DNA from 4 places in the Bradyrhizobium sp. CB3481 genome. Region 4 is predicted to be linked to each of the others. Evidence: riboswitches for the same ligand, from Rfam matches in the RefSeq annotation. Region 4 holds a riboswitch; each other region holds the start of a gene.
The links. A riboswitch is a leader RNA that binds a small molecule or an ion and turns the genes downstream of it on or off. The one in region 4 is predicted to bind cobalamin.
Positions count from the first base shown of each region.

Region 1: it holds a riboswitch for cobalamin, as region 4 does, so the genes downstream of both, QA643_RS27400 (DUF1636 domain-containing protein) here and QA643_RS31095 (TonB-dependent receptor) in region 4, are expected to answer to the same signal.
Region 2: it holds a riboswitch for cobalamin, as region 4 does, so the genes downstream of both, QA643_RS02865 (TonB-dependent receptor) here and QA643_RS31095 (TonB-dependent receptor) in region 4, are expected to answer to the same signal.
Region 3: it holds a riboswitch for cobalamin, as region 4 does, so the genes downstream of both, QA643_RS27340 (energy-coupling factor ABC transporter permease) here and QA643_RS31095 (TonB-dependent receptor) in region 4, are expected to answer to the same signal.

Region 1 is NZ_CP121647.1:5,618,326-5,625,962, reverse strand. It holds gene cbiB (adenosylcobinamide-phosphate synthase CbiB) at 1-553, shown strand, start outside; gene cobD (threonine-phosphate decarboxylase CobD) at 565-1,530, shown strand; gene QA643_RS27410 (cobyric acid synthase) at 1,541-2,989, opposite strand; gene cobO (cob(I)yrinic acid a,c-diamide adenosyltransferase) at 3,012-3,665, opposite strand; cobalamin riboswitch at 3,705-3,921, shown strand; gene QA643_RS27400 (DUF1636 domain-containing protein) at 4,015-4,389, shown strand; gene cobW (cobalamin biosynthesis protein CobW) at 4,386-5,420, shown strand; gene cobN (cobaltochelatase subunit CobN) at 5,420-7,637, shown strand, end outside.
Region 2 is NZ_CP121647.1:610,855-618,491, reverse strand. It holds gene QA643_RS02880 (MBL fold metallo-hydrolase) at 1-937, shown strand, start outside; gene QA643_RS02875 (ABC transporter ATP-binding protein) at 1,123-1,899, opposite strand; gene QA643_RS02870 (iron ABC transporter permease) at 1,896-2,939, opposite strand; cobalamin riboswitch at 3,075-3,273, shown strand; gene QA643_RS02865 (TonB-dependent receptor) at 3,386-5,659, shown strand; gene QA643_RS02860 (hypothetical protein) at 5,977-6,264, shown strand; gene QA643_RS02855 (hypothetical protein) at 6,296-6,538, opposite strand; gene QA643_RS02850 (hypothetical protein) at 6,707-6,862, shown strand; gene QA643_RS02845 (MFS transporter) at 7,216-7,637, shown strand, end outside.
Region 3 is NZ_CP121647.1:5,604,467-5,612,103, reverse strand. It holds gene QA643_RS27355 (cobalamin biosynthesis protein) at 1-336, shown strand, start outside; gene cobM (precorrin-4 C(11)-methyltransferase) at 333-1,115, shown strand; gene QA643_RS27345 (cobyrinate a,c-diamide synthase) at 1,115-2,425, shown strand; cobalamin riboswitch at 2,737-2,957, shown strand; gene QA643_RS27340 (energy-coupling factor ABC transporter permease) at 2,997-3,674, shown strand; gene cobF (precorrin-6A synthase (deacetylating)) at 3,722-4,471, shown strand; gene cobT (nicotinate-nucleotide--dimethylbenzimidazole phosphoribosyltransferase) at 4,526-5,581, shown strand; gene QA643_RS27325 (histidine phosphatase family protein) at 5,576-6,151, opposite strand; gene QA643_RS27320 (hypothetical protein) at 6,825-7,073, opposite strand; partial or broken gene QA643_RS38770 (RES family NAD+ phosphorylase) at 7,623-7,637, opposite strand, start outside.
Region 4 is NZ_CP121647.1:6,407,919-6,415,555, forward strand. It holds gene QA643_RS31080 (sugar ABC transporter ATP-binding protein) at 1-153, opposite strand, end outside; gene QA643_RS31085 (sugar-binding protein) at 194-1,147, opposite strand; gene bluB (5,6-dimethylbenzimidazole synthase) at 1,552-2,205, opposite strand; cobalamin riboswitch at 2,357-2,553, shown strand; gene QA643_RS31095 (TonB-dependent receptor) at 2,585-4,654, shown strand; gene QA643_RS31100 (iron ABC transporter permease) at 4,648-5,670, shown strand; gene QA643_RS31105 (ABC transporter ATP-binding protein) at 5,667-6,449, shown strand; gene cobD (threonine-phosphate decarboxylase CobD) at 6,462-7,448, opposite strand; gene QA643_RS31115 (ABC transporter substrate-binding protein) at 7,440-7,637, shown strand, end outside.

The DNA of each region.
Region 1 (7,637 bases), 790 kb from region 4:
CGTTGGACGCGATCCCGCAGCACTCGATGAAGCGGGCATTGCGCGCGCGGCCATCGAGAGCTTGGCCGAGAACGCTTCCGACGGGATTGTGGCGCCCGTGTTCTGGGGGGCGTTGTTCGGCCTGCCAGGCATCGTCGGTTACAAGGCGATCAATACGCTCGACTCCATGATCGGCCATCGCACGATGCGTCACGAAGCTTTCGGTTGGGCTGCCGCGCGCATCGACGATCTTGCAAATTTCATACCGGCGCGTCTCACCGGCCTGTTGTTTTTGCTGCTGGCGAGGTGGCCCTCGAACTCGTTGTCTTGCATGGCGCGTGACGCGAACCGCCACCGATCAATCAATGCCGGCTGGCCGGAAGCAGCGATGGCGGGCGCGCTGGGCGTGCGGCTCAGCGGGCCGCGCATCTATCACGGAAGCATCTCCGATGAACCCTGGCTCAACGAAGGCGCACGCGATCCGCGCGCCGTTGACATCCGGCGCGGACTGACACTTTACGTCCGCGCCATGGTTCTGTTGGCCGGTGCCCTTACGATTTTGGCTTTCGCGTGACGGAGAGGGCAATGCTCGAGCATGGCGGAAATCTAGATCTTGCCGCGCACCGCTTCGGCGGGCGCGCACAGGACTGGATCGACCTCTCAACCGGGATCAACCGGCAGCCTTATCCGGTGGGTGAGGTCGAACCCAGGTCCTGGAGTGCGCTGCCTTCGCGATCCGATATCGATTCCCTTCATCAGGCCGCGCGAGAGGCCTACGCTACTAAGGCGCCAATCGTGGCGCTTGGTGGCGTACAAGCGGCCATCCAGTTGTTGCCGAGTCTTTCATCGCGCGGTCGGGCGCGGATTCTTGCGCCGACCTATAACGAATACGCGGCGGTTCTTTCCGCTGCAGCCTGGGACGTGGCCGAAGTTTTTGATCTCGAAGGGCTGCCGGGAGCAGATATTGCCGTGGTCGTCAACCCAAACAATCCCGACGGCCGATGCTTTGCTCCAAGCGAACTGCTGGCGCTCTTGCCGCGCGTCGGTCGCCTCGTCGTCGATGAGAGCTTCGCTGATGCCGTTTACGGCTTGTCGCTGGCATCTGAAGCGGGACGGCCTGGGCTGTTAGTCCTGCGATCGTTCGGAAAATTTTACGGACTGGCGGGACTGCGCCTCGGTTTCGCGCTCGGCAGCGAGGCCGATGCCGCTGCGCTGGCCGCGATGGTGGGCCCGTGGCCGATTTCGGGTGCAGCGATTGTGATCGGACGGCGCGCCTTGCTTGATCGTGATTGGGCAAACGCGACCTCGATGCGTCTGGCACGCGATTGCCTCCGCCTCGATGCTGAAGTGCAATCACAGGGCTGGAGATTGGTCGGCGGCACGCCGCTGTTCCGACTGTATGAAACCGGCGACGCACGCGCCGCGCAGCAGAAGCTCGCGCGTTGCCAGATATGGTCGCGCATATTTGGGAAGAGGCCCGGGTGGCTGCGGCTTGGCTTGCCGGGCGACGAGACGGAATGGGCGCGGTTTTCTGTCACAGTCTCGCCTTGATCGCTGCTCCTCAGCGGGCAAGCGCAAGTAGGCCTTCGACATCGAGATGGGTATCGATGTAGTCGGCAAGCGTGTCGAGCGCGCTCTCCACCCTGGCGCGGTACTGATGGTCCGCGGCCGGAATGTCCAGTTGCGCGAGAAACGCCTTGCGGAAACTGTCGGAGGCAAACAGGCCGTGCAGATAGCTGCCGTGCACGCGGCCGTCGCTGGATACCGCGCCTTCCGGCGCTCCGCCAATCAAAGCAAATGGCCGTGCACGATCCGGCCCGTCGGTATCCCCAATGTGAATCTCGTAAGCCTCGATCGGCCGGTTCGTCGCCATGTGGACTGCCGTGACCCGGGCTAGAGTCTTTTGTGCAGTCATCACCGTTTTTACGTCGAGGAGTCCGAGGCCGGGAGTTTCTCCCGCAGGTCCCTCGATTCCCTCCGGATCTGCCACACTGCGTCCAAGCATCTGGTAACCGCCGCAAATGCCGAGCACATGCCCGCCGCGACGATGATGCGCAAGAAGATCGATGTCCCAGCCTTGGGCTCGCAGGAAGGCGAGATCGCCGCGTGTCGACTTCGAGCCCGGCAGGATCACGAGCTTTGCATCGCCAGGGATTGCCTCTCCAGGCCGGACCATCACAAGATCGACATCAGTTTCCAGCTTCAGTGGATCGAGGTCGTCAAAATTCGCGATCCGGGACAGCGCGAGAAAGACAATTTTGCACTTGCCTACCTTGCGTGCGCCGGTAAGGCCGAGCGCGTCTTCGGCCGGAAGTTCGCTCGCGCGGGCGAAGTAGGGAAGGATCCCACATCCCCGCCATGTTGTGCGGGCTTCGATCAGCCGGTAGCCGTCGTCAAAAAGTGATCGATCGCCGCGGAACTTGTTGATGAGGAAGCCGCGGATCATGGCCGCATCTTCGGAATCAAGCACGGCCTTGATTCCGATGAGCTGCGCAATGACACCGCCGCGGTCAATGTCGCCGACCAAGACGACGGGAACGTCGGCCTTGCGGGCAAAGCCCATATTGGCAATATCGGCGCTCCTCAGATTGACTTCAGCGGGGCTGCCGGCGCCCTCGACGAGAACAAGATCGGCACGATGCTTGAGACGGGCGAAACTCTCGAGAACCGGCGCCATCAGCGATGGCTTCATCGCCGCGTATGCACGCGCGCGCAGCGTCGCAACGCGGCGTCCGTGCACGATAATCTGGGCGCCGACATCGGTTTCCGGCTTCAGCAAGACCGGATTCATATCTGTATGCGGCTCGACACCTGCGGCTTGCGCCTGCAATGCCTGCGCGCGCCCAATCTCGCCGCCATCGATCGTCACCGCGGCATTGTTCGACATGTTCTGCGGCTTGAAAGGCAGCACCCGATTGCCGCGCCGGGTCGCAGCGCGCGCAAGGCCGGCCACGATGAGCGACTTGCCCACGTCCGAACCGGCTCCCTGGATCATCAATGCGCGCGCCATCGAATCGGATCCCGATTGCTGGTCAGAACTCAACGCCAGGCTGGGCCTTGATGCCCGATCGGAAGGGATGCTTCACGAGCGTCATCTCCGTGACGAGGTCGGCGACGTCGATCAAGTCCTGCTTGGCATTGCGTCCAGTGAGGACGACATGCGTCATTGGCGGCTTTGAATTCTTCAGGAACTCAACGATCTCCCCAATCTCCAGATAGTCGTAGCGAAGCGCAATGTTGATCTCGTCGAGAACTACCATGCGCAAGCTTTCATCAGCGATCAGCTGCTTGGCTTTTTCCCATGCGGTGCGGGAAGCGGCAATGTCGCGGGCGCGATCCTGCGTTTCCCAGGTAAAGCCTTCCCCCATTGCATGGAATTGGCACAATTCGCCAAAATGCCCGGTGAGCAGGCGGCGCTCGCCAGTATCCCATGCACCCTTGATGAACTGCACAATGGCGCAGGGAAAGCCATGCGCGACGCACCGCAAGATCATGCCGTAAGCTGAGGAAGATTTTCCCTTGCCAGGCCCGGTGTGGACGATGATGAGTCCTTTCTCTCCACTCTTGGTGGCCATCATCCGGTCGCGCGCGGCCTTCTTCTTCGCCATTTTCGCCGAATGGCGTGCATCCAATGCGAATTCGGAGATCGCGGTCTCGTCCTCGGCAGCATCAGGTCTGGAAGTCATCTGCACGTCCCTTTGGCTTGACAAGTTGCACGCTTGGGCAAATGGTGGGGTAGCGTTGGTTCCTGTCCTACGACAGGCGAAGAGGGAATGCGATAGGGCTCCAGCCTCAAAGCTTGAGCCTGAAGCGCAGCCGCCCCCGCGACCGTGACCGGAGAGATCTCCAATAGCCACTGACCTTTAAAGGTTGGGAAGGTGGAGATCGAAGGAAAAACCTGCTCCGCAAGCCGGGAGACCTGCCAGCGCACCGATTGACCACCGGCGGACGGGGTGTTCCGCGACGGGGAGCGAACCCGTGCGTCGTTGGTTCGCGTACCTCATCGCCTCCGCCAGAGATACTTGAGAAGAGGCGATGACCGTCACACTTCACGTCTGCATCACCTGCCGTGCCGGCGAGGCCGTAAGGAAAGGCGAAATCACACCGGGCGCGCGTCTGCACAGCGCCATCCTCGAGGCTGGCGTGCCGGAGGGCGTCAGCGTCGCTCCGGTCGAATGCCTATCGGCCTGCAGCCAAGGCTGCTCGATTGCACTCTCCGGGTTTCGGCGCTGGTCCTATGTGTACGGTCGCTTGTCCGATGCAAACGCACCCGATGTGGTCGCCGGGGCTGCGGCCTATGCGGCGGCGCCAGATGGTATTGTGCCATGGCGCAGCCGACCGGAGATTTTCCGCACGCAATCGCTTGCCCGTATTCCACCTATTGCCGTCCTGCCGGAGTCCGCCGAATGAATACGCTCACCAAGGTTCCGGTGACCATCATCACTGGCTTTCTCGGGTCAGGCAAGACGACGCTGATCCAACACCTGATCACCAATGCGAATGGCAAGAAGCTTGCGGTGCTCGTAAACGAGTTCGGCAGCGAGGGCGTCGACGGTGAGATCCTGAAATCCTGCGCCGAGATCAGCTGTCCTGCCGAAAACATCGTCGAGCTCGCCAATGGCTGCATCTGCTGCACGGTTGCCGACGACTTCATCCCGGCCATGGAACAGCTACTCTCGCGCCGCGTGAGGCCTGACCATATCCTGATCGAGACATCGGGCCTGGCTTTGCCGAAGCCGCTGCTCAAGGCGTTCGACTGGCCGCAGATCCGCTCGCGAATCACAGTCGACGGCGTGATTGCGCTCGCGGATACCGAGGCCGTAGCGGCCGGCCGCTTTGCGCCCGACCCTGCCGCAGTGGAAGCGCAGCGTTCGGCCGATCAAAACCTCGATCACGAGACGCCGCTATCGGAAGTGTTCGAGGATCAGATCGCGTGCGCGGATATCGTTCTGCTCACGAAGGCGGACCTTGCCGGCGCGGAAGGACTTGAAGCGGCCAGGGCGGCGATCGCTGCCGAAACGCCGCGTCGCGCGCCGATGCTGCCTGTCGTCAACGGTGCCGTCGATACGCGTGTGATCCTTGGTCTCGAAGCGGCGGCTGAGGACGATCTCGCTGCGCGACCTTCTCATCACGATGGCGAAGAAGAGCACGAACACGACGATTTTGCTTCGATAGTCATCGAGCTCCCGGAAGTTGCTGACGTGGATGCGCTGGTCGAATCGATCCGGCGGCTTGCGCGTGAGCACAACGTCCTGCGTGCCAAGGGATATATCGCGGTCGCGGGCAAGCCGATGCGGTTGCTGCTGCAATCGGTCGGCGAGCGGGTGGGGCATCAGTTCGACGTGCCCTGGGGCACGCGGCCAAGGCGGTCGAAGCTGGTTGTGATCGGCGAACGCGACGATATCGATGAGGCGGCCATCAAGGCGGGACTCGGTATCTGATGCACATCGTCTTTCGCGAGAGCCGCGGTCTTGCGGAGACCGCGATCCCTAAGGATCTCGGGCAGGATCCGGCCGACCTCGTCGTGCTCTCGTTCTCAGACAGCGATCTCGCCGCGTTTGCCGCCGGTTGGCGTCGCGGCCGTGGTAGCCTGCCGCCGTTGAGGCTCGCGAATCTTGCCGAGCTGCTTCATCCGCTGTCGGTCGACACCTATATCGACCGGACGCTGTCGCATGCGCGCGGCATTTTGGTGCGCTTGATCGGCGGCGAGTCCTACTGGTCATATGGGCTGGCTGCCCTGCATCAACTTGCGAAGGACCACGACATCGCGCTTGCGGTGCTCCCAGCGGACGGTCGTCACGATCCGCGGCTGGATGCGCTTTCGACATTACCCGTCTCGACGCTCGGACGGCTGAAGGCGTTGTGCGACAAGGGCGGAACGGTTGCGGCGCAGGCAGCAATCGCCCAACTCGCGCTGGCCTCGGGTCTCTACGCGGGACCTGTCGCCGGCGAAGTTGAAATTCCCGAGATCGGTTTCTACGATCCGTATCGTGGTGCAATCGTGGCGCTGCCAAACAACCCCGATCGGGGGCGGCGTGCGCTCGTCACCTTCTATCGATCCTATCTCACCGCAGTCGATACCGCTCCGGTCGACGCGCTGATCACAGCCCTGCGGAAGAAGGGTTTTGATGCGTATGGCGTGTTCGTCACCTCTCTAAAAACGGCCGGTGTGGCGAATTGGCTTAAACGACAATTCGAGCAATGCCCGCCTGCTGTGATCGTCAATGCAACCGCCTTCTCTGCGGTCACCGACGACGGCACGACGCCTTTCGATGCAGCATCCTGTCCGGTGTTCCAGGTCGCATTGTCGACGGCCCGGCGCGATGAGTGGTCGCAATCGCTTCGCGGTCTCTCGCCGGGCGATCTGGCGATGCACGTGGTGTTGCCGGAGGTTGACGGCCGGCTGCTGGCAGGCGTGGTCAGCTTCAAGTCGCCGAGCGCACGCGATCCTGATCTGCAATTCGCGCACCTGGTGCACATGCCCGACGACGAACGTGTCGGGGCTGTGGTAGATCGGGTGGCGGCCTGGCACAGGCTCGCGAACAAGCCGGCATGCACGAAGCGGTTGGCGATTGTGCTCTCGAACTATCCGGGTCGTCCGCACCAGATCGCGCATGCGGTCGGGCTCGACGCGCTTGGTTCGGTGGAAACGCTATTGTCCGATCTCGGCGATGCCGGTTTTGACGTGAAGGCAACAGAAGCGCTTAGTGCCGCTCTCCTGCAGGAGAAATTGACCTTTAGCGTTGCTGATTACGGTGAGGAGCTGGCGAGACTTCCGCACCAGCTGCAGGATGATCTCGCGCGCGCCTGGGGTGCGCCGGAGAACGATCCCGCCTGCAGTGACGGCGAATTTCATTTCTCAGCGATCGAGCGTGGGAAGGCGATTATCACCGTTCAGCCGGAACGCGGGGATGTCACCAATCGTGACACCGAGTATCACGATCTCTCGCACACGCCTCGCCACGCCTATATCGCGTTCTATCTCTGGCTGAGGCAGCAAGAGGTCGACGCGGTCGTCCACATGGGCACGCATGGAACTCTGGAGTGGCTGCCCGGCAAGTCGGTCGCGCTGTCGGCTACCTGCTGGCCGGAAGCACTGATTGGCGACGTGCCGGTGGTCTATCCCTTTATCGTCAACGATCCCGGTGAGGCAGCCCAGGCCAAGCGGCGCATCGGTGCGGTCACGATCGGCCATTTGCCGCCGCCGCTGGCCCAGGCCGCGTTGCCTAAAGGGTTGCGTCCGCTCGAGCAACTCCTCGATGAGTATTCTACGGCTGATGGTCTCGATCCCGCGCGCCGCCACCGCCTGATTATAGCGATCCGCGATGAAGCGCGTGCCGCGGGCCTGGAAGAGGATCTCGGCCTTGGCGCCTCGGCCGCTCCGGCGGAGGCCATTCCCCGGATCGATCGCTTCGTGTGCGATCTCAAGGAGAGCCAGTTCGGTGATGGCCTGCATGTGTTCGGTCGCGGGGGGTGCGGCGATGCGGAAAAGGGTGCGCTGCTTGACGCGCTCTTTGGTCGACGCGTTGCTCCGGGCCCGGCAGGCTCGCCGCATCGTGGGCGGGGCGATGTGCTGCCAACGGGGCGCAATCTGTTCACCGTCGATCCCCGCGCGGTGCCTACGCCCTCGGCGCATGCGCAAGGAATCAAGCTTGCCG
Region 2 (7,637 bases), 2.2 Mb from region 4:
GGCCGACCGCTATTGCCAGCTGCTGCGCGAACTCGATCTGCGGCTGGTCAAGGCGGTCGACACCCATCTGCATGCCGACCACGTCACGGGTTTGGGCGAACTGCGCGACCGCACGCAGTGCATCACCATCATGGGCGAGCAGAGCAAGGCCGACGTGGTGTCGATGCGGGTGTCCGACGGCGACAAGGTGACGATCGAGGGCGTCAGCCTCGACGTCATGTACACGCCCGGCCACACCGACGATTCCTATTCCTATCTGATGGGCGACCGCGTCTTCACCGGCGATACGCTGTTGATCCGCGGCACCGGCCGCACCGATTTCCAGAACGGCTCTTCGCGCGCGCAATATGAGTCGATCTTCAACCGGCTCTTGAAGCTGCCGGAGGAAACGCTGGTGTATCCCGCGCATGACTACAAGGGTGACACGGTTTCCACCATCGGCGAGGAGAAGCGCTACAATCCGCGGCTGCAGGTGCGCAACGTCGACGAATATATCGAGCTGATGGCGAACCTGAAGTTGCCGAATCCCAAGATGATGGACGTCGCGGTGCCCGCCAACATGCATGTCGGCCTGCACCAAGAGGATCTCGCCAAGCAGGGGCTGGCGCTCACCGCGCGCGACGCCATCAACAGCCTCGGCAGGCCCGATATCCTGCTCGTCGATCTGCGCGAGGCCGGCGAGCGCGCCAAGCACGGCACGATCTCGGGCGCGCTGCACGCGCCCTATCCCGGCATCGCCGAGAGCCTGAAGCCCGGCGGCATGCTGCGCGAGGTCGCCGCCGCGACCGGCCGCCGCGTGGTGTTCTTCTGCGCCTTCGGCGAGCGCTCGGCGATGGCGGTAGCCGCCGCGAAGAATGCGGGGCTCGCCAATACCGCGCATATCGAGGGCGGTATCGACGCGTGGAAGAAGGTCGGCGGGCCGGTGGTGCAGGGGTAGTCAAGATGATGTCGTCGTCCCTGCGAACGCAGGGACCCATACGCCGTGGCGCCGATGAGTGAATGCCGTGGCTGACGCCTAGCTTGAATTACAACGCCCTGTAGTTATGGGTCCCTGCCTTCGCAGGGACGACGCGGTATTTGCGGCTCCTGCCCCCCACAACTTTCAACGCTGCCGCCGTCGCATCAGACGTCGGCCCAGGGCACGATCACGGCTTCGTTTTGGTGTTCCGCGCGATAGGCGCTGATCCGGAATACATCTGCCATTACCTGTTCGGAGAGCGCCTCGGCCGGCGCGCCCTGCGACACCAGGCGGCCCTGGCGCAGCACCAGCACGTGATCGGCAAAGCGCGCGGCAAGCCCGAGATCGTGCGTCACCACGATCACCAGCACGCCCTTGTCGGCAGTCGCGCGCAAATTCTGCATGACGTCGATCTGGTGCCGCGGATCGAGCGAAGCGGTCGGCTCGTCGGCCAGGATCACCGGCGCTTCCACCGCCAGCGCACGGGCCAGCGCGACGCGGCTGCGCTCGCCGCCGGATAGTTCGGTGACGCGGCGATCGCTGAACTCCGTTACGTCGACCGCCTGCATCGCGCGCAGCACCGCCTCGGCATCCGCAGGCGACAGCCGCGCCGGATCGGTCGCGCCGTGCGGATAGCGGCCGAGCGCCACGATATCGCGCGCCGGCAGCGGCCAGTGCACCATGTGCCCCTGCGGCAGATAGCCGAAGCGCTTTGCGCGCTCGCGCAGCGGCAGCGACGACAGCGCCTGCCCCCCGATCTCGATCGCGCCCTCGGACGGGATCAATCCCGCCAGCGCGCGCAGCAGTGTGGTCTTGCCGGCGCCGTTGGGACCGACCAGCGCCACCAGATGGCCCGCCGTCAGCGCCAGCGAGACATCCTGCAGCACGATACGGCCGGCGAGCCGCACATTGAGCCCGGTTGCGGTCAGCAGCTCGCTCATGCGACACCTCCGCCGAGCGCGCGGCGCTCGCGCATGATCAGATAGAGGAAGAACGGCACGCCGATGATCGAGGTCAGCACGCCGACCTTGATGTTCGACGTCGAGGGGATGATGCGTACCGCGATATCCGCTGCCAGCAATAGCGCGGAGCCGGCGAGCGCGCTCGGGACGAGCAGCCGGCCCGGATCATGGCCGATCACGGGCCGCATCAGATGCGGCGCGACCAGGCCGATGAAGCCGATCGTGCCGGTGACCGCGACCGCCCCGCCGACGCCGAGCGCGACGCCCGAAATGACTAGTAGCCGCAGACGGCCGACATCGACGCCGAGGCTTTGCGCGGTCTCCTCGCCGAGACTGAGCGCGCGAAAGGCATGGCGCTGGCTGAGCAGCATGGCCGCGCCTGATATGATGAAGGGAAACGCCAGCATCACGTGCTGAAAGCTGCGGTCCTCCAGCGATCCGAGCAGCCAGAACGCGATCTCCAGCACCACGAAGGGATTGCTGGAGAGATTCATCACCAGCGCCGTCGCGGCTCCGGCAAAGCTCGAGATCGCAAGTCCCGACAGAATGAGGATCAATAACCCGGCATTGCGCCCCGCGATCGACAGCAGCACGAACACCGAGCCGAAGGCGGCGATGATCGCCGCGACCGGCAGCGCATAGGAGCGCACATCGGCAAGGCCCAGTGCGATTACCAGCACCGCGCCGAACGCGGCCGATTGCGGCGCGCCGAACAGCGAGGGCGACGCCAGCGGATTGCGCAACAGGCCCTGCAGCGATGCGCCCGATAATCCGAGAATGGCGCCGATCGCCAGCGCCAGCAGCGTCCGCGGCAGGCGGATTTCCCGCACAATGACCTGCGATACGTCGCTGCCGCCGCCGAACAACGCCTCCGCGACCGCTGGTGGCGTCAGCCGGACCGGCCCGATAGCGAGCGAGATCAGCATCAGCAGCACAACGAGCGCTGATAACGCGAAGGTCGCGCCGATACGCCGGCGCGCGGCGTCCGCGTTGGTCAGGGTTACGGCCTCGACACTCATCGATCGTCCTAAAGCAGTTTTGCGCGCTGAGGTACAGGCGCCCGGCAGGCGCCGCGCATGCGACAAAAATAGCGCACTTGTCCAGTGAGGATTGCGAGAGCGCCTCCGGCGGATTGACTCGCTATTTGACAAACTTCTACCATAGTTCCCGACGGTTCCCGTTTGGGGATCAAAAGGGAATGCGGTGCGGGGAAATCCCCAATTCCGCGGCTGCCCCCGCAACTGTAAGCGGCGAATCCTTCGTCATAGGCCACTGGGCATCTCGGTCCTGGGAAGGCGACGATGGGGTAACGACCCGCGAGCCAGGAGACCTGCCGTCAGCCGTGGTCACACGCGAAGATGTCGGTCGGGGAGTACAGGCATTAGCTTCACCTGAGCTGCTGAGAGCACATGGTGAGACTTGGTTCGCTGTGACGTGCCACTGACGTCATACCGAGGTCTCGACCATGTCTTCAACCACCCCCATGCGGCAACGCCGCTTCTGGCTCGCCTCCAGTTTCCTGGTGCCGATCGTATCGCTCGGCATTTCCGGCGCAGCCGCGCAGACGCCATCCGAGCCATTGCCGCCGATTGAGATAACCTCGCCCACCGACCCGAACCGGACCCGCGCGAAACCGACCTACGATGAACCATCGACCTCGCGCCGCGTCGTGCCGGCCGCTGCGCCATCGACCGGCGCGCGGCCCGCATCAGGGCCCGGCTCGGATGCCTCGTCGCAAAGCGCTTCGCAAGGCGCGGGCGGCAGCGGCGGCCGGCAGTTCTCCGGCATCGTCGGCGCGTCGGCGACGGTGATCACGGCAGCCGAGATCTCGCATTCGCCGGCGCAGACGCTATCCGAGATCATTGCGCAACAGCCGGGCGTGCAGTTGCAATCGCTCTATGGCGGCGTCAACGGCGCCAAGACGTCGGTCGATCTCCGCGGCTTCGGCGCGTTTGCCACTGCCAACACCCTGGTCCTTATCAATGGTCGCCGGCTCAATGATATCGACATGGCCGGCGTCGATCTCTCGACCATCCCGCTCCAGTCGATCGAGCGGATCGAAATCACCCGCGGCAACAGCGGTGCGGTGCTCTACGGCGACAATGCGGTCGGCGGCGTCGTCAATATCGTCTTGAAGGATGGCGTTGGCGGCCCACCCGTCGCGATGCGCGCAGAGGCCGGTGTCGGCTCCTTCAACCAGCGGCTTGCGAATATCTCAGCCGCGACCAATTACGGACCTTGGTCGACGTCCTTCTATGGCAACGCCATCAAGTCTGATGGTTACCGGGTCAACAACGCGCTCGACCAGCGCAACGGGGTAGGCAATCTCAACTACAGCACACCGGACCTCAAGGCCTTCCTTACGGTAACCGGTGACGACCAGAAGCTCGGATTCCCGGGCGGACGCACCGTCGATCCCTCAATCGGACTCAATCAACTCGTGACTGACCGCAGGGGCACCAATACGCCGTTCGACTACGGCAACCAGCAGGGCGCCAGCGCCACCACCGGCTTTACCAAGACAATCATGAACGGCGTCGACCTGATCGTCGACGGCGGCTTCCGGAAGAAGGATACGCAAAGCGGTTTCTTCGGCGCGGTGCCATTTGCCTCGCCACTTCCGAGCTTCTCCTCCACCTATAACGACGCAGCGTTGCTGACCTGGTCGATCACGCCGCGATTGAGCGTCAAAAATTCGATCTTCGGAATTCCCTCGCAGATACTGACCGGCATCGATTATTACGATGCGACATTCAATCAGGACCGTGGAGCGTTCAAAGGCCTGGCGCCCACCCACATCTACGACCTGTCGCAACAGACGCTGGCCGGCTACTGGCAGCAAACGATCGGCCTGTTGCCAACGACCGATTTCTCCTATGGCGCCAGGATTCAAAACACCAGCCTGAGTGCCCGCGATCGGTTCGATCCCAATGCGCCCGGTTGCGCCATGTTCTTCAATTGCAGCCCCGCGGCCTCTCCGCTCGACAGCAACGAAACACAATACGCGCTGCATGCCGGCCTCGAGCACCGCTTCAATAGCGTGTTCTCGGTATTCGGCCGCGCCGCGCGCGCATTCCGCACCCCAACCGTCGACGAGCGTGTCTCCAACGGCCCCTTCTTCGTTCCAGGGACTTTCCAGTTGAAGACCCAGACCTCGCACGACATCGAGGGCGGATTCCGCATCAAGAGCGGTGGCTTTCAGATGCAGTCGGGCATCTACAACATGGATCTCGAGAATGAGATCCATTTCATTCCAGCACTGTTCTACAACGTCAACCTCGGTCCGACCCGCCGCTACGGCTCGGAGACCAGCGCCTCCTTGAGGGTCAGCGACACCGTGACGCTCCGCGGCGGCGTGGCCTACACCCGCGCCGTGTTTCGCGAAGGGGAGTTCGCCGGTAACGACGTGCCGTTGGTATCGCGCTACACCGCGAGCGGCGGCGTGACCTGGAACATCTGGCAGAACTATCTCGTGTTCGACGCCACGGTGCGCGCCTGGAGCGAACGCTTCATGGACAACGACCAGGCCAACACTCAGCGGCGTATTCCGGCGGACGCCACCGTCGATCTGAAACTGAGCGGCGCCTACGATCGCTTCTTCTGGTCGGTCGGCGTGAACAATTTGTTCAACGCGCTCTATTACGATTACGCGATCGCCAGTTCATTCACACCGGGCCGCTTCTCCGCCTATCCGCTGCCGGGCCGCACCTTCATGGTGAAGGCGGGCGCGACTTTCTGAGCGGAATGACCGGTCCGGCCATGCCGGATCCGGCGAAACGATATTCTCCCGGGCAGCTCCGCCCGGGAGAATGGTTTTTGGATATTACGGAATGGCACGGTCGCGATTGATTTGAAAAGAAAGCGACATCTTTTCGACCAAAAATAACGCTTTCCGTGATCGGATCCCGTGATAAATGAAGCCGCAAAATCGCTCGACATATCTGTCGCAACTCAAACGGCGTGACAGGAACGCGAGCGTCGAAGACGGCGCCGATCCGCGGCGGATTCGGTCGGACGCGCGGTTAAAAACAACAAATGGACTGAGACTGACTTGAAATGACGAACGACGATCAAGATCGTACCGACAAGGCCGCAAGGGCGGCCGAGGATGCCAGGTCCGCCTTGGCAGAGCGGGAAGCCGCCGCCAAGGCCACGCTCGATAACATGGCAAGGTTGAGGGCATTGCGCCTCGCGCGCGAAGCCGCTGAGCCGCAGCGCGCGCCGACCGCCAGAAAGACGCGCACCGCCAAGACAACGAGCAAGGCAACAAGGAAGCCGGCCGAGAAGACCCCCGCCCTTTCCGACTGGCTGGCGAGCCAGCAAAGCGGCGGACGGCGCATCTGATCCGGCGGGACAGACGCGAAACCCCGATGCGTCAGGCCGGACCCGGCCAATCGATCATCGATCGCGTCTTGTTCTCGGCGTCGTACACCTGCACCTGAAGCATCTGAAACCTGTTCTTCAGGGCCATGCCAGCCTCTTCGGCGGCCTCGACCGTTTCGTAATGCGTTTTGAAATGGCCGTCGACCACCAGCGAATAGCCGGTGGTCGGCGCCTTGTCGGCGCGGATGGCTTTGCGCGGCTGCGGCTCGTCCACCACAGGGCGGGGCTTCTTCATGCTGGCTCCGTATGTGAACGCCCTTCGGGCTGAAACGCCGCAAAAAGGGCAGGAAGAATCCTCTGACCGGCGCTAGGATGCACCCGAACGCGGTCAGATTGAGATCATGCCGATACAATGAGTCGGCATGCAGCGCAAACGCCGATTGCTCATCCGAAAAGGCATCACATGGGCGGAACGGGCAGAAAGAACGAACCTCCGAAACAGCCGGAGGATAAGCCGAAGAAGCCGGAGCGCATTCCGGTCGAGGACGACGACCACGAGGACGGCGACATCGCCACGCCAAAGCGCGACCGCCACGGCAATGACGATGAGCCGTTGTAGCGACAAGTACGGCAGGCAAGGCAAGTCAGGTCGTCATCGCCCGCGAAAGCGGGCGATCCAGTACGCCGCGGTCTTTGCATCGAAAAGCAAACGCCTCGGATTACTGGGTCGCCCGGTCAAGCCGGGCGATGACGAGCTTGCTTAGGCGACGTCTCCGAACTCTATTACCCTATGCTTGCAGAGGCGCGCCGAAGCTGCCGCAGCCGGCTTGATCGTCGCGATTTGATGGGGCGATGCCCGCGCCCTGCCCTGCGCCGGGGCAGCCATGCAGTGGCATTCATGGACAAATAACGGCCTGCCTATATTTTCAGCGGGCTCGATAAGACTTTAACGATCCGGGAATTTGAGCTGACATGGTCGATATTCTGGCCGCACTGCAACAAGCCAAGACTGATACTGCCAAGGCAGACACGGCGCTGCGTACGCTGACGGCGATTTCGATCGCGCATTGGGTCAGCCATTTCCACCTGTTCGTGCTGCCGATGCTGTTCCCGTTCCTGAAAGAGCAGCTTGGCGTCGGCTATATCGAGCTCGGCTTTGCGCTCACCGTGTTCGGCGTCGTCTCCGGCCTGACGCAGGCGCCGATCGGGTATCTCGCCGACCATATCGGCGCGCGAAAGGTGCTGCTGATCGGGCTGACCGTTGGCGGGCTTGCGCTGATCGTGCTCGGCTTGCATCTCAGCTACGTCTCGCTGATCGCCAGCGCCGCGCTGCTCGGCCTCGCCAACAGCGTCTATCATCCCTGCGATTACGCGATCCTCTCGACGCATATGGA
Region 3 (7,637 bases), 800 kb from region 4:
GTGATGGTTGCTTCGCTTCGTGAAGCGCTCGACGCTGCGGGAGGTTCTGACGGTCTCGCTGCAGTCGCCACCGTCAGCGAGAAGGCCGAAACCGCTGCGCTCCAAGCGCTGGCGTGTGAACTCAATGTCCCGGTCAGACCCGTTCCTGCCGATGTCCTGGCTGGCGTGATCACGCCCACACAGTCCGAATTCATCAGGGCGAAGTTCGGCACGGGCTCCGTCGCCGAAGCCGCGGCGCTAGCCGTGGCAGGCCGTGGCGCGCGCCTTGTTTCGACGCGGACCGTTTCTCAAGATCGAATGGCGAGCGCAGCAATCGCGGAAGGGGACGGCGAATGACTGTGCACTTCATCGGCGCCGGACCGGGCGCAGCCGATCTGCTCACCTTGCGTGGACGCGATCTCATCGCCGCCTGTCCGGTCTGCCTCTATGCCGGCTCGCTCGTGCCGGAGGGAGTCCTCGCGTATTGCCCAACGGATGCGCGCATCGTCAACACTGCCCCACTATCGCTCGACGACATCATATCGGAGCTTGTCACCGCGCATCGTGAGGGCAAGGACGTGGCACGGCTGCATTCTGGAGATCTGTCGATCTGGTCGGCGATGGGCGAGCAATTGCGCCGGCTGACTGCGCTGCAAATTCCCTATTCAATCACGCCAGGGGTGCCGGCCTTTTCCGCCGCCGCGGCGGCGCTCGCGGCCGAGCTCACGCTGCCGGGTCGCGCGCAATCCGTCGTGCTGACGCGAATGCCGGGCAGGGCGAGCGCGATACCGGAGGCCGAAAAACTCGCCGCCTTTGCCACGACCGGTGCGGTGCTCGCAATCCATCTCTCGATCCATCTGCTTACCAAGGTGATTGATGAGCTGACCCCGTACTATGGAGCAGACTGCCCGGTCGCGATCGTTTGGCGCGCGAGCTGGCCGGACCAGCGCATTATTCGCGCCACGCTCGGCACGCTGGATTCTGCTGTCAGCAGCGAGCTCGAGCGTACGGCCGTCATTCTGGTCGGTCGCACACTGGGTTCGGAAGATTTCGCAGAAAGCCGCCTGTATGCTGCCGACTATGACCGCCGCTATCGGCCGCTCGGGCCGACGCCGCGCTTTCCGGAAGGCTCGTGATGGCGGCGAGCCTCGTCATCTCCGCGCCTGCATCCGGTGTCGGCAAGACGACGCTGACGCTGGCACTGGCACGCGCCTATCGCGATCGCGGGCTAAAGGTGCAGTGCTTCAAGAGCGGGCCCGATTATATCGATCCGGCGTTTCACGCGGCCGCCACGGGGCGCTCCTCGCTGAACATCGATAGCTGGGCCATGCGTCGTGAGGCGATTGAATCGGTCGCATCGCGCGGCGCCGATGCGGACCTCGTTCTGGCCGAAGGTTCGATGGGCCTGTTTGATGGCGTTGCCGCACCGGGCGTCTCGGGTACCGGCGCGACTGCCGATATCGCCGAGATGATGGACTGGCCGGTCCTACTCGTGATCGATCCCTCCGGACAGGCGCAAACCGCCGCGGCGATGGCTGCGGGACTGCGCGATTTCCGCGCGGGCGTGGGTCTTGCCGGCGTCGTTCTCAACCGCGTCGCCAGCGCGCGGCACGAAGACCTGGTGCGCCGCGCCCTGTCAGGCGCCGGCATTGCGGTATTCGGGGGCTTGCCCCGCCATGCCGCCATCACCTTGCCGAAGCGGCACTTGGGTCTCGTGCAGGCCGAGGAGCAGGCTGAGATCAACGGCCTCATTGCAGAGGCCGCGCGCGTCGTTGCCGAGCATGTCGATCTGGATGCGGTGCTGCAATCGGCGTGCGCCTGGAAGGCGCCAAGCGACGCGCACGGTCTAGACGTCAGGCCGCCCGGCCAGCGCATCGCTCTCGCACGCGACGCCGCATTCTCGTTCGTCTATACGCACATACTGGAGGGCTGGCGCGCAGCCGGAGCCGAGATTGTGACCTTCTCGCCGCTCGCCGATGAAGGCCCTGATGACAGCGCCGATGTCTGCTGGCTGCCGGGCGGCTATCCGGAATTGCACGCTGGCCGACTCGCAACAAATCGCCGATTTCGCCGCGCGCTAACATCCTTTGCGAAGACGCGGCCGGTGCATGGCGAATGCGGGGGCTACATGGTGCTGGGCTCCGCCCTGACCGACGCCAACGACGTACATCACGAGATGACGGGATTGCTCGGCCTGGAAACGAGTTTTGCCCAACGTCGCATGCATCTGGGCTATCGGCTTGCGGAGCTTGCGATGCCAATGCCTGGGCATCAGGCTGGTACGCGTCTGCGCGGCCACGAGTTCCATTACTCCACGATTGTCTCTCAGCCCGATACACCCCTGGCTATCGTGCGTGACGCGACCGGCGCGGTCGTTGTGGAGACCGGCTCGCGACGCGGCTACGCCACCGGCACGTTCTTCCATCTCATTGCGGAGGACAGGTGAGCGGCTTTGTTTCGTTTGTCTCGGCTGGTCCAGGCGATGCGGAGCTCCTAACGCTCAAGCCGGCCGGGCGTCTGAGCGTCGCGGAATTTCAATTGCGTGCCGCTGGCCCATCAGGAATCGACAACCGTGGTCTATATTGGCAAGCGGACATTTCCAGCGCCGACAGACGCGGCAAACTGCGATGGCGTCGGGGGCCATGCCGTGCTCAATCAGCCTTCACGAGGATTCTTTTCGGCGCGCTGGCGGGAGAGAGAGCTTGATGACGCCGCCGCCCGATCTCGCGAGCCCCTTGACGCGTCCTCGTCGGAAGGAGCACACAGTACAAGCATGGTGCTCCAAGCGGCGCAAAGCTCCGGAGCATAATCGGGAACGGGGAAGGGCGGACCCAATTGCGGCGCCCGAAGCCCCGGCCGCTCCCGCGACTGTAAGCGGTGAGGAGCTCCGATCCGCCACTGGGCCGTCAGGCTCGGGAAGGCCGGAGACCCGTTTCGAACCGCGAGCCAGGAGACCGGCCCTGCAGTTTTTGACACGAACGCCGTCGGGTGGGACGGCAGAAGGAAGGACGTAGATCATGCATATCGAACCAGGTATCGTTACGGGCGCCAAACTCGTGCTGGGATACGCGACAGCCGCTGTTGCCGGAGGCTGCGCCTTGAAGCTGGCGGCAGAAACCGTGCGCGAGCAGGGGATCGTTTCATTCGCGGTGCGCACCGTCGCCACAACGGTCCTGGTCTTCTCGTTCTTCGAACTCCTGCCGCATTTCCGGGTCGGGGTCTCGGAGGTGCATTTCATTCTCGGCTCGACGCTATTCCTCTTGTTCGGCGCAGCGCCAGCCGCGTTTGGGATAGCGCTTGGTCTTCTGCTTCAGGGGCTGTTCTTCGCACCGGCCGATCTGCCGCAATACGGCATGAACGTGACCACGCTGCTGGTGCCGCTTATTGCGATCCGGGCGCTGGCCGGGCGGATTATTCCCCGCAACACCGCCTATGTTGATCTGCAATATCGCCAGGCGCTTGCGCTTTCGACCGCCTATCAATCTGGCATCGTGATGTGGGTCGCTTTCTGGGCGTTGTATGGTGCGGGCTTTGCGGCCGAGAATCTCACTTCCATCGCGTCTTTCGCCGCGTCCTACGCGGTCGTCGTTGTCATCGAGCCGCTGGCTGATCTGGCCGTGCTGGCAGTGGCGAAATCGATGCGTACCGTGACCGGGGACGGCTTCGTCACCTACCGCTTGCACAACGCTGCATAAGTTTAAGTGAGGGCGGTCGCAGGCAGCGGCCGCCCTTCGCATAAGTTATGCTGACGCTCTCACTGATAGGCATCGGTTGCGGCGATCCCGAGCAGCTAACGTTTGCTGCGGTGCGTGTGATCAACGCCGCCGATCTCGTCCTCATCCCGCGCAAGGGCGCCGCGAAATCCGATCTCGCTGAATTGCGGCGGACGATTTGCGCACAGGTGCTTAACAACGACCGGACGCGGATCGCCGAGTTCGTCATGCCCGTGCGTGACGCCGGCCAGGAGGATTACCGCAAGAGCGTGGACGAATGGCACGCTGCGCTGGCCGCGACCTGGTCGCAGGAATTTGCACAGCATCTCGGAAGTGAGGGGCGCGTTGCCCTCCTGATCTGGGGAGATCCTTCGCTATATGACTCGAGCCTGCGGATCGCGCGAAGGCTCGATCCGTTGCCAGCCATCGAGGTCGTCCCCGGCATCACGTCAATCCAGGCGCTTTGCGCGGCACATTCGCTGCCGCTGAACGACATCGGGGAGCCTTTCCTGGTGACAACGGGACGGCGGCTGCGCGAAGGCGGTTGGCCGTACGGCACGAACACGGTGGTCGTGATGCTCGATCGCAGCGCAGCGTTTCAGTCGCTCGATCCGGCAGGGCTATACATCTGGTGGGGCGCCTATATCGGCATGCGTGAGGAGATCACGATGTCGGGTGCGCTGGCCGATGTGGGTCCAAGCATCGTCGCCGTGCGACAACAAGCGCGCGAAAGGCATGGCTGGATCATGGACAGCTACATTCTCAAGCGCGGATCGTAGCGCTCCCCGCGAACGGGCTCGCTCGGTAACGACAACATTCAACGGCAGGACAACATGCTACCGGAGTGGGTCTATCAGGAGTGCCCCGACGTTTCGCCGATCCATCGCGATGCAGCGCTGGCCCGCCAGGCTGAACTTACCAAACCGAACGGCGCACTCGGCCGGCTCGAGCATCTCGCGATCGAACTCGCCTGTCTGCAACGAACGGAGCAGCCGCGAGCCCAACGCGTGCCGATCATCGTCTTCGCCGGCGATCACGGGATCGTCGCCCAGGGCGTATCGGCCTATCCGCAGGAAGTCACGATCGCGATGATGTCCAGCTTCGCCTCGGGCGGCGCCGCTATTTCGGTACTGGCACGCGAGCTGGGCTTGAGTCTCGAGATCGTCGATGCGGGCACGCTCGCGGAAGTTCCGATCAAGGGTGTCGTGACCGACAAGCCACGCCGGGGGAGCCGCGACTTTAGCGAGGAACCGGCACTTGAGCCCGCGGAGTTGGCTTCAGCCCTTGACTGCGGCAAGCGCGCGGTTATGCGGGCTGCGACGACGGAACCCGATCTTTTGATCCTTGGCGACATGGGCATCGGCAATACCACGACTTCGGCGGCAATCGCCGCGGCCCTGCTTGGCATGAGCGCCGAGCAAATGGCCGGCAGCGGAACGGGTGTGGATGCTGCCGGTCGCGCACGTAAGGCGCACCTGATAGACGTCGCGTTGGCTCGTCATGGGCTCGCAACGCCAAGTATTGCGGCCGAGCGGATCCTTTGCGCGGTCGGCGGTCTGGAAATTGCGGCGATTTGTGGCGCGATCATCGCCGCCGCACAGCGTCGCCTTCCGCTTCTGATCGACGGCTTCATCGTTTCCGTCGCGGCATTGGCAGCGGTGCGTCTCAATCCTTCGTGTCGGCGATTTCTTTTGTCCTCGCATCAATCGGCAGAGCAGGGCCACCGCCTGGTTCTCCAGGCCTTGAATGTTCAGCCCCTATTCGATCTAGGTCTTCGGCTCGGCGAGGGATCGGGCGCCGCACTCGCATTGCCGATCCTGCGGCTTGCATGCGCCCTGCACAACGGCATGGCGACTTTCGCGCAAGCCAAGGTTCCGAATCGCTCATAAGGTGACATTCTGATTTACGGACACAACCCGCCAATCGTTCCGCAGCCGATCAATTCGCGTTATGGATAGCGGATGGATAACAAAGCGCAAGGCTGCTTGTGGTGCGATGTCGAGCGCGACGCAGAGCGCAGCGCGAATGGTGCCAGAGTGGACGACGAGCGTTGCCAAACCGGGAGTTATCTTGCCAAGCCCGTGCCGGACCCTGGCGATTTGATCTTCGAAGCTTTCGCCGCCGGGTGGGCTTGAGCGAGCTGCATCCTTCCAGAACTGCGCATAGCTTTCTCCTCCGAAAGCGGCGAGATCGTCGTGACGTCGGCCCGTCCAATCTCCGAAGTTCTGCTCCATGAACTCAGGCACCGGGATTGGGTTAAGCCGAAGGGCACGCGCTGTATCGAGAGTTCGTTGAGACGGACTAGCATAACTTAGATCGTTCTGCGGCAAGCACCTTCGCACGGCTTCCAAATGCGTCAAGTCACCAAGCTCGGCCGGAGCATCGGGAGGATGAATTATACCTCCCGGGCAGTCAACAACCGCATGCCGGATCAGCCAAAGGAAGGTCTCTCCTTCCATTCAATACCTCCAAAGATGTGACGGCCATGCGATGTTGTTGCAAGTAAGATAGGGCACTTCCATTTCCGCGTTGTCAATGCGAGAAGGTCTACGCGAACACCGCTCCGATAGGGCACGTAACTTCACCCATCAATGGAGTCTTCGACCAGGCTGACATTGACTCTACGCCGGGCTTAATTCTAGATGTTCACGATGGTTCCCTGTCGAAGTCGTCGATCAGCAGAAGAGCAGGGGCAGGGCGACAATGTGGTTTGGTCGCTGTCACTGTTTGCCGCGATCACGGCGATGCTGGGCGCCGCGGTTGGAATAAGGTCGATCAAGCTTAGACATAACGGGGCGGTTTCCTTGTATCGAGGCTGGCATGCCTGCCATCACGTGCTCGGCTTGATTTCGATTTTTTCGTCCTCACGTGCATATTCAGTGGTTGGCTATCGATGGACCATGGAAGGCTGTTTTCAGGGGGCAGTTGACCACCGTATCCACACCAGCCTGGGACGCGCTGCCACCTATGGCCCGTAAGTCAATATCGCCGCTCGCCCCGGAGGGCGATCGCCGGCGATGCCGCCGTGGACCGAATTCCGGAAGGGTGATTTGCAGGCGAACAATCGCTGGTGCTATGAGTGCCGACGCCGCAACATTCCACTCATCACGCTTGAGACGCGCCTCAAATACGTCAATCTGAACTGATTGCAATCTCGCGATCCCAAATGCGATACCCAGCTGGGTGAAGATCAGCTATTGTGCGAAGGATGTTTGCAACATCCCAGTCGCTGGCCGGATAGTCCAGGGCGAAGATATGGGCTCGTCTTTCGTAGGCTCTGTTGAAAATCTGCCGCCCAATGCCGCCAACAATCTCGCTGACGCTTTTACTTGATGTTGACCGCACCTCGTCACCCAAGACATGGCTCAGCGCCGGGTTCATGAAGATCCCGGCTGCAAGCCAGGCCAGTGGAAATGATGTGAAACTGGACGTCGTCCGTCGGCAGTTCGCCAAGATCGGAGACAATTGGATGGAAGTCGAGGAGTTTCGCAAACGTGGCCTTGCCGAACGTGGTCATCGTTCTGTGCATCTTTGGTGCGGCGTTGCCCGATGATGCGGAAGCTCGTCGAGCAGTCTCACATCAATATTGTCGTGGTTGGAACGGACAGCGGCGTCTGGGTCTTGGGGGCATACCACCGTCTGAAATCCACCCTTCCTCGGTTCGCGATACTGGACGGAAACCTCGAGCGCGCCAGATGAAGAAGAGCGAATGTGAGCAAGTCATTCGCCTTCTGCTTCACAAGTGGCGCATCACGGACTGTTGGTTCGATGAGGCCCAAGGCTAACCCGAGCTTTTCGAAATTCTAGAGTCCTGGACGGAGCAAAATTACTCGAATTATATTACGGAACCACTACATCCGTCAGATTCGATGTCGAGATGTGGTTTGATCAGGAATTCAAGCTAGCTTGGCGTCGGTAGCGCTATCCGGCTCAGAACAGACGCGG
Region 4 (7,637 bases):
GAGCACGCGCATCAGCGTCGACTTGCCGGCGCCGTTCTCGCCGATCAGGGCAATCACCTCGCCGCGCGATACGGACAGGCCGACGTGGTCGAGCGCGACCACGCCGGGATAGCTCTTGCTGATATCGACCAGTTCGAGGAACGGCTCTGGCATTTGCGCTGACACCCCGCGAACGGCCTTGGCGCTCCCGCCCTTACTTACGAAGCATCTGCTTCATCTGCCCCATGAAGTCGTCGACGTTCGACTGCTCGATGACCTTGCCGGGCACGATGATGATGCCGTTCGCGGGAATGCCCGACTTGTCACCCTCGATGTATTTCGCCATCAGTTTCATGCCCTGATAGCCCCACTCGAACGGCTGCTGCACGACGGTGCCGACGATTTTGCCTTCCTTGACGCCGCCGAGCGTGATCGGATCTTCGTCAAAGCCGATGATCTTGATCTTGTCGAGCTTGCCCGCCTCCTTCAGCACTTCGTAGATGCGCGGCGTGTTGTAGGAATAGAAACCGACGAGACAGCTGACGTCGGGCATGGCGGCGAGAATGTCTTCTACATTGCGCTTGGCACGGGTCTGATCGATCTCGTCGCCGCGAACGTCGACCAGCTCGATCTTCGACCCCTTGATCGTCTCCTTGACGCCTTCGATGCGCTCACGTGCATTGTCGGCCCCAGGCAGCCCGACGAAGCCGACGCACTTGCCGCCATTCGGCAGAGCCTTCAGCATCAGCTTGCCCGCTTCCTTGCCGAGATCGGTGTTGGAAGAGCCGATATAGGCGACCCGTTTCGATTGCGGAGCGTCGCTGTCGGTCGTGAATAGCACGGTCTGGGAGGCGACCTTGTCGAGCTGCGCCGTCTGGTTCTTCGGATCCACCGAGCTGACCATGATGCCGGCTGCGCCCGCGGCCACGAGGTCTTCCATCACCCGTTGCTGCACGGCGGCTGCGGCCTGTTCAGGATATTTGAACTGAAGATCGTATTTGGGCAGTTCGCCCTGCGCCTTCTTCACGCCGGCCTCGGCGATCTTCCAAAAGTCGGACGCACCATTGACGACGAATGCCAAAACCTTCTTGTCCGCCGCGTTCGCCGAACCGAAACCAAGCGCTGCCGCAAAGGCGACCGAAAGACCCGCAACCAAGAGACGCTGCATTCCACCCTCCCTGTTTTCGTGTGGTCGGCCATCTAAGTGGGGCCAACTCTTCCTACTGTTGAGCGACCGCCCCATCTCCTGCCATCAGAGGCTGCGCTACAGACCGCATCGTCAGCTCGGATCGCGAGATAAATGAGGCACGCACCTCAGATACCAGACGCCCGCCATGCGTGCAACTGCAGGAATCCGCCCTTCTCGCCTGATGGTGGTGAGGACCCGCTGATTCAGGACCTGATCCGCTGCACGCTTACGCCAGCCTGGCAGGGGCGGTGTCGTTGATCGTGGCAGGGCCGCCGGCAACCTGCTTCATGGCCCTGAGGGCCAGCAGGCGGCAGTTTGAGGTGCGAAACTCATTCGAGTACAGTCGGACCGCGGTGCGCAACTGGTCGCATGCATAGAAGCGATCATCGCCGAAAAATGAAATCGCCCGCAGGCCGACGCCCTTCCCAGCCGACACGTTCAAGTTCCGGACGATCGTCGTCAGCCTGCGGATAGCCGAGACAGAAATATCCAATCAGGCGCCAGTCCTTCGGCACATCCAGTATCCCGGCGATTGTGAGGCGATCGAGGATCGATACCCACCCCATGCCGATGCCCTCGGCACGGGATGCAAGCCAGATTGAAAAGACTGCAGTCACGACGGAATAGTCTGCCATCTCGGGCATCGTGCGCCGGCCAAGACCGTGGCCGAGGCCTGTCGAACGATCGGCAAACACCGCCAGATGACATGGCGCCTCGCGCAATCCGGCCAGTTTCAACGCGGCGTACCGAATGGATAAATCGCCAGAATACGCTTTGAGCGCATCGCGGTTGCAGGACTCGAAATTTTCAATCACCTTCTGCCGGCGGCCGGGGTCGTCCACCACCACGAAACGCCAGGGCTGACACAGCCCGACCGACGGCGCCTGACAGCCGATTTCGATCAATCGCTCCAGCAGGCCGGGCGGCAGAGGATCGCTGCGAAACCGGCGCACGTCGCGGCGCCAGCCAAACAGATCGTATAGGCGGGCGCGGAAAGCCTGGTCGAAGTGCGGCGCGGCTGGCGGATCGATGGTCATGACCTTTGCCTATGCTTCGCGGGAATTTCCCGGTCTGGAGCGAGAATCGCGTGAGAACCGCGGAATTCAAAGCCCTTGCACGCCATGACCGTCAACAGGAATAGACGCCGCCGCCTGTTCAGACGTGTTTGAAGTGCGCGCGCTATTGTGCTTATTTGGATTCGTCATCGGTGCCTTCGAAAGAAGGTGAAACGGGAATGCGGTGCGGGGCAATTGCCCCTACTCCGCAGCTGCCCCCGCAACTGTAAGCGGCATTCGCGATCCAAACGGCCACTGGGCTTCAAGCCTGGGAAGGCGGATCGCAGACCACCGCGAGCCAGGAGACCGGCCGCTGACGAGAAATCAACTCGTTCGACGGTGGGTCGACGGAAGGGGCATTATGAATTTGCTAGGATATGCTGCCGGCTCGGCGGCCATTGTTGCGTTGGCTTGTTGTCACAGCGCTGCGTACGCGCAGTCGAACTCGGATCAACTACCGCCGGTGGTGATCAATCCGGACACTCCGCCAAAACCGGCCCGTACAACTCCCAAAGATCGAGATCGAAGCAGGGTCGGCCCGGTGCGGCCGGCTGCGAATAACGTTCCCGCCCAGCCCGCGGAGGTGGTGGTAACGGCCGACAGGGAGCCCGAGCCCATCAGCCGCACCGGCAGCTCGATCAGCGTCGTCAAGGGCGAGACGCTGGCAACCAGCAATCCCGGCTCGCTGGTCGACGCACTTAGAACCGTTCCCGGCCTCGATATCTCTGAGAGTGGCGGTCCGGGTTCGACCGCGAACATCCGGCTGCGCGGCGCCAATACCGGCCAGACGCTGGTGATGATCGACGGCATCCGGATCAACGACCCGACCGCCGCGAGCGGCGATTTCGATTTCGCGATGTTTGCCCCAAGCGCCATCGAGCGGATCGAGGTGCTGAAAGGCCCGCAAAGCGCGCTCTATGGTTCGGACGCGATGGGCGGTGTCGTCAACATCATCACCAAGAAGGGTACGGGCCCGGCGCAATTCAATGTCCGCACCGAAGGCGGAAGCTACGGCACGGTCTCGACAACCGGATCGATGATCGGATCGCAAGGACCGTGGTCCTATGCGTTCACCGGCGGCGGCCAGAGCAGCGAAGGCTTTTCGCGGTACGGCTATCGCATTCCCGCTATTGAAGCGAAAAATCGCAATCTTGAACCGGATGGTTTCAGTCGATTGGGAGGTTCCGCACGGGTTGGCTACGATGCCGACGGCGTGCGGGTTGAGACCGGCATATTGTCGACGCTCACCCGGTCGAACTATGACGCGTCGGGTGCGGATGCTCCTTTCTTCAAGGCGCGGCGCCTGCTCGATCAGGTGTGGGCGAAAGCTTCCGTGGATACGCTCGACGGCAGGTGGACACACAGTCTCAATACATTTGAGACCCAGGCCGTCCGTTCCTTCAGTGAACTGTCCTATCCCCTGGTCAAGTCTTCGACCATCACGGACTATACCGGAAACAGCATGGGGGCCGAATATCAATCGACCCTGCGCATGGGTACGTTCGGTTCGCTGATCTATGGCGCGAAAACGCAGCACGAGACCGCGGATATTTTCCAAACCAGTTTCGTGCCGAAATTTGCCGCCTATGTGCCTCAAGTGCGCGGCAAGCAGGACACCAACTCCCTGTTCGGGCTGTGGCAACTGCCGATCGGAGAACGTCTGACGATCACCCTGGGGGGCCGCGTCGATGACGTGGTGGGCGTCTCCCGGTTCGAGACCTGGCGGGCTACCGCAGCATATGCGATCTCTGAAACCGGCACCAAATTGCACGCGAGCGCGGGAACGGGCGCGAAAGCTCCCACCTTGTTTCAGCTCTACTCTAGCAACCGCGGGGCATCGCTTGCCCCGGAGGAGAGCTTTGGATACGACGCCGGCATCGACCAAAGTCTGTTCAATGGCCGCGTAGCTGTTTCGCTCACTGGCTTCGCGAACAAATTCACCAACCTCATTGATTTTGTGAGCGCCGGTTCCGGCGTCTCCTGTCCCGTGTTGAATGCGTCGGGATGCTATTTCAATGTCTCACGGGCCGAGACTAATGGTCTGGAAGTCGGATCCAACATCGATCTTCTGCCCGGCTACGTGAAATTCAATGCGGCCTACACCTATCTGCACGCGGTCGATCTCGCGACCGGGCTGGTGCTGGCGCGGCGGCCGAAGAATCTGGCGCGATTTGCGCTCACCATCACGCCTACCGACAGATGGCTGATCGAACCCCGTGTACTCACCGTTTCCAAGCGCTTCAGCAGCGCCGGCCAGACCAACCGGGTCGATGCCTATACAAGGGTCGATCTCTATACCGAGTACAAGATCGATAAGAACTGGAAGGTGTTCGCGCGCGGCGAGAATATCCTGAACGAACACTATCAGGAGGTTTTCAACTTCGGTACCACCGGTCCGGCGGCGTATGCGGGGTTTAGCGCCACATGGTGAGCGCCGATCCCGCAAGACGACAGGTGATCGCAACCGCCGGGCTTGCTGCGCTGGTGGGACTGCTGGCACTTGGCTCGCTCGGCATTGGACCCGTGCGGCTGTTGCCGCTCACCGTGCTCGACGCCCTGCTCGGCGGCGGAACCGACGTCCAGCTGATTATCGTCGCGGAAATTCGGCTTCCGCGAACGATTCTGGGACTGGCAATCGGCGCGATACTCGGCCTGTCCGGCGCTGCGCTGCAGGGCCTGCTGCGCAATCCGCTGGCCTCGCCTTCCCTGTTCGGCGCGCCGCAATCGGCCGCGTTCGGAGCCGTGCTGATGATTGCGCTCGGCTTAGCCGACGTCCGGTCCTACGCGCTGCCGGTCGCAGGCATTACGATGGCGTTCGCGTCGGTGTTCGTGCTGCTCGGCATCGCCGGAAGAAATGCCGGCCTGCTGTTGTTGATCCTTTCGGGCCTGGCAATTTCCAGTCTCGCGGGAGCGGCGACCGCGCTGGTGATGAACCTGTCGTCCAACCCCTTTGCCGCGCTTGAAATCGCGTTCTGGCTGCTCGGCTCGCTGGAGGACCGTAGCTTCCGCCATGTCATGCTCGCATTGCCGTTCATCATCGCAGGCGCCACGATCCTGATCAGCCAGCGCAGCGCTTTTCGCGCACTGAGCCTCGGCGAAGAGACCGCACAAAGCCTTGGTGTCGATGTCGGCCGGTTGAGGCTAATGGTGATCGCGGGCGTCGCGCTGGGGGTCGGTGGCGCGGTCGCCGTCAGCGGGACCATCGGCTTTATCGGCCTGGTCGCCCCGCATCTGGTGCGGCCCTTGATCGGCCACGATCCGGCGCGCCTGCTGGTCCCGAGTGCGCTGGCCGGCGCGGCGCTGCTGCTGGCCGCCGATATCGCGGTGCGGGTCATTCCGTCCACGACCGACATCAAGGTGGGCGTGCTCACCTCGATCATTGGCGTGCCGTTCTTCCTCTATCTGATCGTGCGCGAGCGGCGGGCGCTCGGTGGAGGCGTCGCATGAGCGGAAAACCGATGCTGGCTGCGGAGCGGCTCGAAGTGACGCTGGCGGGCCGAACTGTGCTGCACGATGTTTCGCTGTCGCTGGCCTCAAGGCAGCTTGTCGCGTTGGTGGGACCGAACGGCGCCGGCAAGACCACCCTGCTTCGCGCGCTGGCAGGACTGGTGTCATCGACCGGCACGATCGAGGTTAGCGGCGATCATTTGTCGTCACTATCGCTGCGGGAGCGTGCCAAGCGTTTTGGCTACCTGCCGCAGGGCCATCTGGTTCACTGGCCGTTGCCGACCAGTGACGTGGTCGCGCTCGGACGATACCCGCACGGCGCCACCGATCCGGCGCGACTATCCTCGCGCGACGAACAGGCCGTGTTGCGTGCAATGCAGGTTACCAATGTTGCTGCGTTTTCCGAACGCCCTGTTACGGAATTGTCCGGCGGCGAACGCAGCCGGGTCGCGCTGGCGCGGGTGCTGGCGGTCGAGGCGCCGATTGTGCTGGCGGACGAACCGACCGCCTCGCTCGATCCGCATTACCAGATCGACGTCATGCTCAACCTGCGCAGCGCCGCCGACCGCGGCGTGCTGGTCGTGGTGGTGACGCATGATCTCGGCCTCGCCGCACGGTTTGCCGACACCGTGCTCGTGCTGTCGAACGGCCGGCTCGTGGCGCAAGGAAAGCCTGCGCAGGCACTTTCCGAGCAGGTCATGGCCGAAGTGTTCCGGATCAGCGCCTACCGCGCCGATTATCGCAACGAGGCCGTGATCGTGCCCTGGGCCGGGGCTTGACCGATGGCCCGGCTAATCGCTCAACGCGGCCGCCAGACGGTCAAGACCAGCGGCGTCGGACGGCAGGCCAAACCGCAGGAGGTCGTCGGCCCAGTCGAAACTCCGGCACCAGATATGCCGCTGCGCCAGCGCGGCGTGCAGCCTCGAAGCATGGGGATGCCGGGCAAGCCGGAACAGCAATGTGCCTCCGGCAATCGCAAAACCCGCATTCGCCAAAACCTTGTCGAGCTTGCGGGCCTGCTGTTCAAGCTTGCTCCGCGTATGATCGGCCCATGCTTGATCGCCGAGCGCCGCGGTGCCTATCAACAATGCCGGCCCGGAACACGGCCATGGACCCAGCGCCGCGGCGATGCGCTCGATGGTGTCAGGCGCTCCGACCGCAAATCCCAGCCGCAATCCGGCGAGGCCATAGAATTTCCCGAACGAGCGCAGGATCACTATAGGCCAATCGGGGCACAACGCGACCGCGCTGATGGCCGGATCGACATCGGCGAACGCTTCGTCGACGACAAGCCAACCGCCACGTTCCTTCAGTTGCGTCGCAATCCGTGTCAGCGCGGCGCGATCGGTGACGCGGCCATCGGGATTGTTGGGATTGACGACGACCGCGTGAGCGGCATCTGGAGGACAAACTGCGAGATCGTCGATCGCGATCACCGGATGCCCCGCACTGCGCCAAGCGAGCGCATGTTCGCTATAGGTCGGTCCGACGATCGCTACCGGCCCGGGCGCCGCCAGATAGGGCAGCAACTGAATCAGCGCCTGCGTCCCGGCCGCCGCGGCGATGCCGGCGCCACCGGGCGCGCCATAGGCCTTTCGCGCCGCCCAAAGCAATGCCTCCGATTCAGCGCGCGAAGGCAAACACTGCCACGCGCGTTCCGGCAGATGCTGCGGAATCGGCCACGGCCAGGGGTTGATCCCGGTCGACAAATCCAGCCAACTGCCGGGATCGCCGCCATGGCGCGCGATTGCCTCGGTAAGGTCACCACCATGCTTCATGCGCGCTTCTTGCCATCATCGGCCTTAAAATGCGAGAGGCTGCGAAGCGTTCTTGTCGCCCTCGCTATTCTCTGCTGCATCGGCCTGCAAAGCACTTCATATGCCGCCGAGTTGCCGCGGCTTGCGTCGATCAATCTGTGTACCGATCAGTGGCTGGTGACATTGGCGGATCCGGAGCAGATTCTCGGT